3 regions of the Clostridium sp. DL-VIII genome follow, and region 2 is predicted to be linked to each of the others. Evidence: riboswitches for the same ligand, from Rfam matches in the RefSeq annotation. Region 2 holds a riboswitch; each other region holds the start of a gene.
The links. Region 2 has a riboswitch for thiamine pyrophosphate ahead of thiF (sulfur carrier protein ThiS adenylyltransferase ThiF). Riboswitches for the same ligand answer to the same signal wherever they lie in the genome.
Positions count from the first base shown of each region.

Region 1: linked by a shared signal. The riboswitch ahead of CDLVIII_RS23495 (ABC transporter ATP-binding protein) and the one ahead of thiF (sulfur carrier protein ThiS adenylyltransferase ThiF) in region 2 are both predicted to bind thiamine pyrophosphate.
Region 3: linked by a shared signal. The riboswitch ahead of thiW (energy coupling factor transporter S component ThiW) and the one ahead of thiF (sulfur carrier protein ThiS adenylyltransferase ThiF) in region 2 are both predicted to bind thiamine pyrophosphate.

Region 1 is NZ_CM001240.1:5,099,062-5,102,562, forward strand. It holds gene CDLVIII_RS23490 (ABC transporter permease) at 1-628, opposite strand, end outside; gene CDLVIII_RS23495 (ABC transporter ATP-binding protein) at 625-1,377, opposite strand; TPP riboswitch at 1,484-1,648, opposite strand; gene CDLVIII_RS23500 ([FeFe] hydrogenase, group A) at 1,850-3,501, opposite strand, start outside.
Region 2 is NZ_CM001240.1:5,684,155-5,687,655, reverse strand. It holds gene CDLVIII_RS25900 (P1 family peptidase) at 1-617, opposite strand, end outside; gene CDLVIII_RS25895 (ECF transporter S component) at 728-1,318, opposite strand; gene CDLVIII_RS25890 (PspC domain-containing protein) at 1,460-1,684, opposite strand; TPP riboswitch at 1,901-2,010, shown strand; gene thiF (sulfur carrier protein ThiS adenylyltransferase ThiF) at 2,182-2,988, shown strand; gene CDLVIII_RS25880 (thiamine phosphate synthase) at 3,206-3,501, shown strand, end outside.
Region 3 is NZ_CM001240.1:1,306,573-1,310,073, forward strand. It holds gene CDLVIII_RS05945 (4Fe-4S binding protein) at 1-1,149, shown strand, start outside; gene CDLVIII_RS05950 (hypothetical protein) at 1,226-1,420, shown strand; TPP riboswitch at 1,656-1,766, shown strand; gene thiW (energy coupling factor transporter S component ThiW) at 1,898-2,431, shown strand; gene thiD (bifunctional hydroxymethylpyrimidine kinase/phosphomethylpyrimidine kinase) at 2,448-3,248, shown strand; gene thiC (phosphomethylpyrimidine synthase ThiC) at 3,407-3,501, shown strand, end outside.

The DNA.
Region 1 (3,501 bases), 590 kb from region 2:
ACTGAGTCATCATTCTTTTACTAAAATACCCAAGTCCACTTTGTGCTCCAAGCCATTCGGCTATTGCTGCACCTATTATACTAAGTGGCACCGCCATTTTAATTGCTGAAAAGAAATATGGAAGTGCAGTTGGAATTTTAAGTTTTATAAAAATGTCTTTTCTGCTTGCACCATAAGTTATTAAAAGTTCTTCCATTTCTCTTTTTGTGGCTTTAAACCCATCATGAACAGCTATTGCTATTGGGAAAAAGGTTATTAGTATTGTCACCAAGACCTTGCTCCATATACTATACCCAAACCAGAGTACGAAAAGGGGTGCAATAGCTGTAGTTGGTATAGTTTGAGATGCTATTACAACTGGATATAAAGCATTCTCTACTTTTTCACTCATGTCCATAAATATAGCAAGTGCTAATCCTAAAATAATTGAAATGAAAAGTCCTAATATTGTCACTCCCATAGTTGCTGGCAGATGTACTAAAAATAAAGGTTCCTTAAGTTCCCATAACTTCACTAAAATTTGCGTTGGTGATGGTAATATGTAATGAGCATTTATTATCATTGCTATAACTTGCCAAAGCACTAAAAGTATTGTTGTTAATATAATTGCAGGCAAATTTTTTTTCATAATTTCACCTTCTGTCTAAGTCTGCTTATAAGGCTTTCTTTTAAATTAACTATTTCACTCCTCTGAAGCATACTTCTATTCCGTGGATATTCCAGAGGAATTTCTATTTTCTCTAGCTGAGTTATAGGTTTATCATTCACTACAAATATTGACTTTGATAAAAAAATTGCTTCCTCAACATCGTGAGTTATAAACACTATTGTTTTATTAAGTCGTTCCCATTCCTCTAAAAGCCATTCCTGCATTGAAATTTTAGTTAAAGAATCCAATGCACTAAAAGGTTCATCTAAAAGTAATAAATTAGAACCAGTTAATATTGTTCTCGCAAATGATATTCTTTGCCTCATCCCACCTGATAGATCTTTTGGAAATTTGTCTTTATATTCTAAAAGTCCAATCTCCTCAAGAATTTCAATCACCTTTTTCTCTCTATCTCTTTTATTAATTTTTTGTAATTCCATTGGCAGACTAAGATTTTCACTTATTGTTCTCCATGGGAAAAGCAAGTCTTTTTGAGGCATATAAGCACTATAATTCTTTATATTTTTTATTGAAATCCCATTTATTAAAATTTCTCCACTTTCAAATTTCTCTAACCCATTTATCAATCTGAAAATAGTACTTTTACCACTACCGCTGGTACCTATAATCGAAATAAACTCTCCATTTTCTAAAGAAAATGATAGATCTTCTATAATCCTATAGTCATCATCTGGATATTTGAAGGTAACGTCTCTAAATTCAAGCATATTATCAACTCCTTGTTTAATTTACAAGACATTTTAAAAATATTTTTCTAAACAAAAAAGCTTTCTCCAACAAAAGAAGAAAGCTTATTCTTTACGCATAATAATAGCATAATTAAACTCACTTCCCTGCGTTGGTTCTAACCAAATCAGGTTCAAAGGGTTGAGCATATAATATACTCTCTCAGCATTTAGCCACATGAATAAAAATAATAGGCAATTTATATCGATCTATTGTTTTTACTCGTGCCTAAAGGCACCCCTAGTAATATTTTCACTTATGAAAAGTATATAATAATATTTTCCTATTGTAAATGTATTTTTAATATCCCTCTTAAATAAAAAAAGTTATACTTCTTTAGCTACTAAACTGAAGCATAACTTTTCTTTATGAAACAATAAATTACTACATTAGCCATTTTTAATTTCTAGAAAATCAGATATCCTTAATTTGCATAGAATTTTTTCTTACCTACTACCTACCATTCATATAATGAACATGTAATAGCTCTTTTGATCGTTCTCTTAATAGCCCTTTATATAAAGATTTAACTATAGGATTTTCTTCACTTCTCTTAATTTGAGCCACCTTATCTACTTTATATAATCCTCTTGCTCTTTGAATCTTATCTTCACCTAGAATGAATGGTTGTCCTGCTCCGCATATGCATCCACCTGGGCATGCCATAACTTCTATAAAATCAAACTTCTCTTCTCCGCTTCCTACTTTTTCAATCAAAGTTTCTACATTATTAAGTCCACTTGCAATTCCGATACGTAGATTCTTATCCCCTACAGAAAGTTCACAGACTTTTATTCCTTCCATACCGCGGACTCCTATAAATTCTATTTCGTTTAAAGCGCTAGAAGTTTTATCACTAACAACATTACGAATAACTGCCTCTGTTACTCCGCCAGTAACACCGAATATCGCACCAGCACCTGAATATAGAGAAAATGGTGCATCCAGAGATTCTGCTTCCATTTCATCAAACTTAATACCAATTTCTTTAATCATGGCACTTAATTCTGTTGTAGTTATTACATAATCCACATCTTGAATTCCATTTCTTATGAATTCATCTCTGGATGCTTCTGCTTTCTTAGCGGTACAAGGCATGACTGCTACAGATATAGTTTCTTTACCTTCCTCTACATCTTTCTCCTTAAAGTATTCCTTAATAACAGAACCAAACATCTGCATCGGAGATTTACAGCTGGATACGTATGGTAATAACTCTGGATGCTTTGTTTCCACATATCTAACCCACGCTGGGCAGCAAGAAGTAAATAAAGGAAGTTTATTATCACCTATTTCTAACTTTTCTAAAAATTCCTTAGATTCTTCAATAACAGTAAGATCTGCACTTAAAGAAGTGTCATAAATATCATCAAAGCCTACCCTTCTCATAGCTGCAACGATTTTTCCCATTACATTTTTGCCAAATTTCATTCCAAATTCTTCACCTAAGGCTACTCTTACTGCTGGTGCAACCTGTGCGACTACTCTCTGTTTAGGATTAAATATAGCTTTCCAAACATTCTTAACATCACTCTTAATAATAATTGCACCTGTAGGACACACAGTGGCACATTGTCCACAGTTTACACAATTTGTTTCACTTAATTTCTTTCCGAAGGCTGGACTTACAACCATATCAGAACCTCTATGTGCAAAATCAATTGCACCTACATTTTGTATTTCATTGCACATTCTAACGCAATCACCGCATAAGATGCACTTGCCTGGATCACGGACAATTGCTTTTGACGACATATCAATTTCTGCTTTTACCTCACTACTCTTGAAACGAATGTTTGTAATACCAAAACGTAATGCCAATTTTTGAAGTTTACATTTACCATTCTTCTCACATACAGTACAATCTCTACAGTGAGCAGCAAGCAATAATTCCAAAATCATCTTTCTATGCTTATGAAGCTTAGGTGTGTTAGTCTTAATTATCATCTTGTCCTTTGGGGGAGTTGAGCAAGATGCTATAATGCTGCCTCTTTCATCTTCAACAACACACATTCTGCAAGCCCCATAAATTGATAAATCCGAATAGTAACAAAGTGTTGGTAGATCAATACCAGCTTTCTTGACTAAATCTAAAATATTTTTTT
Region 2 (3,501 bases):
TTTTTACTATCATATGCACCGGCAATAATGCTAAGGTTAGAAGGATCAATTACATCACCTAAGCAATTTACAGCTACTATGGCACCAACTTCAAGCTCGCCGACTTTTATTGCATAGGTTCCAAGTCCACCTTTCATAGAGTAAGCAGGACCGAGAAATTTACCTACAGTTGCACCGTATCCTGCACCGATATTTCCATTTATATCATCAGTATAGATTTCAGAATTAATACATGCTTTAAATCCCATTTCCTTATCTGGTCTTATTTTTGGATCACCAAAGGCTAAATCGAATAACACAGCTTCACATACAATTGGAACTTTAGCAACAGTTACATCAAAGCCTATATCTTTCTTTTCTAAATATTCCATTACGCCAGAGGCAGCATCTAATCCGAAGGCACTTCCTCCAGACAAAACTACAGAATGAACTTTATCTACCATTTCCATTGGATCAAGCAAATCAGTTTCACGAGTTCCAGGTGCTCCACCACGAACATCAACACCACCAGTAGCACCTTTTTCACATATAATAACTGAGCAGCCAGTACCACCTTCTCTATTTTCAGCATGACCAAGCTTAATACCATCTATATCACAAAACTTTATTTCTTTCATAAATAAAATGCTCCTTATAATAAAAATTTATATAAATAAATGACCAAGGATAATAAAGTTAATTAAAATCATTGGTCATCATTAAAGAGTAATAATTAAATATTATTACATTATTTTTTCATTTTTTGTATAGCAACTATAACAGGAATACATATTACAGCACTTACTATGGCTTCTGGAATTCCGTTTGTGACTCCGATTGTAGCAATAGTAGTTCCGGCAATTGCTCTATCTATTCCAAGAGCAGCTGAATATCTATCTAAGTAGATTAAATAGGCTAATCCTAAAACTCCGATTGTATTTGTTAAAGTCGCACATAATGCGGCAATACCGATACTAATACTCTGTTTTTTAATTGCATTTTTTAAAAGAATATACACATAATATGCTACAACTCCAATTAAAATCCTAGGAATCAAAGCTATTATAGGATTCCAAAAAAGGAATGATGTTGGTAGTGGAGTTGTAAAAGCTTGATACATTGAAAATAATCCAAAGACTAGTCCAACTAAAGCACCTACAATTGGACCTTCAACAATTGCACCTATAATTACAGGAATATGCATAATAGTAGCTTTTACAGGTGGGATTGGAATAAAACCTAATCCTGTTAATCCTAAGAAAATAGAAATGGAAGACAACATACCTATCATTGCTATCTGTCTAACTGAAAATTTTGGTTTAATATTACTTCTTTCCATTAAAATACCTCCGTTCTTATTCCGTAATGTGGATATAATTCGGAAAAATCTATATACGAATTTCCGTTCAGTTTCTATAAGGAATACCGACATCTAGTATTTTACCACTTTTGAAAAAAAGTTCAATAATTTTAATGAAAGTTATTGGTTTGGACTTTGATCCTTAAAGATGTCTTGTTTATCAGGCATAATGAGTGCACATATAAAGTAGATTACAATGCAGACAGGAAGAAATTTTATAGATAATAAGATAAACAATATGCGAACTAAGGTAACATCTCCGCTTATATAATCAGAAACCCCAACAAGTACTCCGCAAATCTTTTTTCTTGAAACATCTTTATATAGTTTTTTATTTTCAAACATTATATTTATCCTCCAAATTATATTCTAATTTTAATAAAGGTGATCTATTGTTAAATATATTATAAACACAGAAATTTTTAATTAATAGCAGGTTTCGGATATCTTTATATAAAAATAAGAAAATAATAAGTTTTCTTTACCTGCTATTCCTATATAAATAATTTGAATTGTTATTAATAAAATGATAATATAAAATTAATATAATAAGTAAAAATAAATAGAGGCTAGGGGTGCCAAATAAAATTGGCTGAGAAAAGCTATATTTGCTTTAACTCTTTTAACCTGATGTGGCTAATACCACCGTAGGGAAGCAATAAATGAATTTAATTTATTTAATAAATAGAAATTTAGAAGACTTTTCCTAGGGAAGAGTCTCTTTTTATTTTAAGAGAAATCATAAGGAAGTTAAATCGGTGAACAAGTTATTTTATTACGGTTTAACAACCAGGAAGGATAAAAAGTAAAATATATTACACTAAATTTAGGAGGGATTAGTTTTGAAAATAATAGTAAATGAAAAAGAGGTTTTGGAAAAGGAAAATGCTACTGCATTTGAAATTAGAGATAAAATAAAAAGTGATGCCGATATAGTTATATTAAATGGATTTCCTATTAAATCAGACTACACTTTGAGCGAAGGAGATAAGCTTACATTAATTAAAAGAGGAGAAATTCCAAGTAAAGAGGAATTAGAGGCTTTAATGGTAAGCAGACATACACCTAAAGTGCACGAAAAGGTAAAGCAGGCTAAAGTTGCGATTGCTGGACTTGGAGGGCTGGGTTCAACAGTAGCATTGGCTCTTGGACGAATTGGTGTTGGACATTTGAAAATAATTGACTTTGATGTTGTTGAACCTAGTAATTTAAATAGACAGCAATATTTTATTAAGAATATTGGCATGAAGAAATGTGATGCTTTAAAAGATATTCTTGATGAAATTAATCCATTTATAGAAGTTCAAAAAATTGATGCTTGTGTAGGACCTGATAATATTAAAGAATTATTTGAAGACATGGATATAGTAATTGAAGCCTTTGATGGAGCAGAAAATAAAGCCATGATAGTAAGGGAAGTTTTACTTCAAACTCAAAGACCAAAAATAATTTCAGCATCAGGTATGGCAGGTTATTATTCTAATAATTTGATAGTCAGTAAAAAGATGAACTCCAGATTATATATGTGTGGAGATTTTGAAAATGAAGCAAAAATAAATGAAGGATTGATGGCACCTAGAGTTGGTATTGCAGCCTGTCATGAAGCGAACATGGCACTTAGACTGATTTTAGGCGAAGAAGAAGTTTAAAGCAGCTTACAGTTATGAATTATAAGTTATGAGTTGGTTATAAAATCGCAGTAATAGATTTATAAAATAATATTTTGAAAACTCTATATGTTTTTCCTTTAACTTTTAACTTATAAAATTAATTATTTTAGATAAATTAGTGTTTTCAACATATTATATAAATGTTTTGTAAGTTTTAAATATTGAAGAAAATATATAGTAAGGAGAAAATAAAGTTATGATTATAATTGGAATAACTAATAGAAAATTATGTTTAGATTTTTATGAACAAATAAGAAAAATAGCCAAATCGAAGATAAATTATTTAATGATAAGGGAAAAAGATTTAGAAAGTGGAGAATTATTGGAAACAGCTTTAAAAGTAAAAAAGGAACTTGAGAATACTGATATAAAAGTAATTATAAATTCAAATGAAGAGGTAGCAGAACGAGTAAATGCAGATGGAATTCAACTATCATTTAAAGATTTTTTAGGTATTAACGAGAAGTTTTATACAGAAAATCTAAAAAGTAT
Region 3 (3,501 bases), 2.1 Mb from region 2:
CATGCTGTACAAATAATTATGTTTTTTATAATGCCTGGACTTTATTCCATGACATTTAGTGAAATAAAAACAGTGTACAAAATGATTATAGAAGGTAATTTTAATTTCATTCAAGCATTTCCAAGCTTAATAGAATTCACAGCTGTGATGCTTATAACAATACTAATGGGAAGATGGTTTTGCGGATGGGTATGTACTTTTGGAGCATATAATGATTTTGTATATGCTATATCTAAAAAAATATTCAAAGGAAAATTTAAAATAAGCGAAGAAATTGATTCAATATTAAAATATACAAAGTATGTGATATTACTGCTTATAATAATTATTTCATGGACATTAGGAAGTAATATTTTACAAAGTACAAGTCCTTGGGATGTGTTTGGACAAATGTCTGATGTATCTGGTATATTTAATAACTTATTTATAGGTTTAGTGCTTTTGATTTTAATTACAATAGGAGCAGCGTTTATTGAAAGATTTTTTTGTAGATATTTGTGTCCATTAGGTGCAGTATTTTCTATAATTTCCAAAATTGGAATAGTAAAAATTAATAAACCTAAAACTGATTGTGGAAAGTGCAGAGCTTGTACTATGAATTGTTCTATGGGATTAAAGCTTTATAAAGTGGATGGTGCTAAAGGTGGTGACTGTATCAATTGCTTAAAGTGTACAGAAATATGCCCTAGAGGAAATGCAAATATAAATATTCTTGGACAAGATGTAAATAAAAATTTAGCAGGGTCTGTAGCATTAGCAGCAATGATTGGAACATATGGATTAAGTAATTTTAGTGCAGATGCTTTAACTAAGGCAGGTGTAATATCAAGTGGAACTTCAAATGAGGTTTCTCAAGGTTCTGTTTCCAATAGTTCTGTACAATATAAAGATGGAACATATACAGGAAACGGACAAGGATTTAGAGGAGGGACAACTAAAATTTCTGTAACAATAGCAGGTGGAAAAATAACAGATATAACAACATTATCTGATAAAGATACTTCTAATTATTATAATAGGGCCTTTGGAACTATATCTAAGGGAATAATTTCAAAACAGACAGCTCAGGTTGATACAGTTTCTGGTGCTACTTATAGTTCAAAAGGAATCATGAGTGCTGTAGCTGATGCTTTAAGTCAGGCAAAATAATATATTTAGACACAATTATATTAATTATTAATATAATAATCTCAGGATTATAATATTAATAGGAGTATGAAATAAAATGCCATCTAAAAGCAGAACTAACATAGGCAGAAAACCTGCCGTAATAACAGCAGAACGTGTTAAGAAAAAGAAGGAAACAATTTTAATTGAGGTTGCTAAAGATCAAGTGATAGGCGAACTTATCAACGGATTTGAGGTAATAAAACCTGTTAAAAGATATGGAAAATACTATGTATTAGTAAAGAACAATTAGATCAGTTAAGAATGATAAGTGACAAAGTTAAGAATAAAGCTAACAGAGAAAGTTATGCTAATCATATATAAAACTTAAACATTCACTTTCTAGATTCTTACTTTTAGTAGCATAACTCATAACTTTTAATTTATCACTAAATATTGATTGTTGTTTATAATTTATCACTAAAAATATTGCTTGACGTTTTAAGGTTAATGGTATAATGTTTAAATTGTAAAAGATAATTTTATAATTGAATAACTAGGGGAGCTAATATTTTAGCTGAGATTGGAAAAATTGATTTCCTAGACTCTTATAACCTGATTTGGTTAGTACCAACGTAGGGAAGTATATTAATATTTTTGTGTGCATATGGTTGTTAATGTATCCCGTTGGGATACATTTTTTTTGCTTAAAATATTTAACTTCTTCAAAGTTAATCAATTAAAAAATCTTAAAAAAATAATCTATTTTATTTTTTAGGAGGTCATTAAAATGAAGGAAAGAAGTAAAGCGCAGAAAATTGCATTAAGTGGGGTGTTAATTGGGATTTCTGTGATATTTGGAACATTTTCTGTACCAATTGGAGCGGCCAAGATATCTCCGGTGCAGCACTTTGTAAATGTAGTTGGTGCAATAACCCTTGGCCCAGTGTATGCTCTTGCAAATGCATTTATTACATCACTTATAAGAAATATTATGGGAACAGGAAGTTTATTGGCGTTTCCAGGAAGCATGGTGGGTGCGTTTCTTGCAGGTATTCTTTATAAGAAATTTAGAAAACCAAGTATAGCTGTACTTGGAGAAATAATTGGTACAGGAATATTAGGAGCATTATTAGCTTATCCAGTGACAGAAATTATTTTGGGTAAGAATGTTGCAGTATTTGTCTATGTAATACCATTTATATCAAGCTGCACAGTTGGAGCAATAATAGCATATTTCTTTGTAAATATTCCTGTTATAAAGAAAATGTTAATAGAGAATGAGTCACCAATAGATGAAAAACATAGTACTAATCAAATTTAAATGAAAGGATGATTTTATGTTTAGAGCATTAACTATTGCAGGATCAGATACTTGTGGAGGAGCGGGAATTCAAGCGGATTTAAAATCTTTTTCTGCAAATGGAGTTTATGGAATGAGCGTTATCACGGCTGTAACAGCTCAAAATACCATGGGGGTTTTTGGAATTCAAGATATAAATCCAGAAATGATAGAATCACAAATAGATGTTATTTTTGATGATATTAGGGTTGATGCAATAAAAATAGGTATGGTTTCTAAAATTGAATCAATAAAAGCTATAGCTAAAGCTTTAAAAAAGGTTGAAAAACTACCAGTAATAGTTTTAGATCCTGTTATGATTTCAAAAAGCGGTTTTAATTTATTATCAAAAGATGCTAAGGATACCTTAGTTAAGGAATTATTTCCTTTAGCAACACTAATTACTCCTAATCTACCTGAAGCTGAAGAAATTTTAGGTATAGAAATAAGCAATTTAGAAGAAATGAAGGAAGCAGCTTTAAAACTTAAGGAACTTGGACCAAAGGCTGTTTTAGTTAAAGGCGGACATTTAGAAGAGGATGCAACAGACTTACTATTTGATGGAAAGAACTTTATGTTTTTACCGCAAGAAAGAATAAATACAAAGCATACTCATGGAACTGGCTGCACTTTATCATCTGCTATTGCAGCAAATTTAGCAAAGAATATGAGTATTGATGAAGCTGTTAAAGAAGGAAAGAGATATATAACAGTTGCAATTGAGCATGGTTTTGAGCTTGGTAAAGGTGTAGGACCTACTAATCATTTTTATGAACTCTACAAAAAAGCAAATATTTAAATTAGCTAAGGGTTAAGAAGTAAGAGTTAACTAGCAATAAGATACAATCTTTACAGAATTCTAAAGAAATAGTGGTTTAAAAGTTATGTACTAGAATTAAAAAATTGTAAATTTAAAATTTTGTTATATAAAAAATGTGATAAAGGAGAGAAAATAAAATGAATTATAAAACTCAAATGGAAGCAGCAAGAAAAGGTATAGTTACTAAAGAAATGAAGGTAGTAGCTGAGAAAGAAAAAATTTCAGAAGAAAA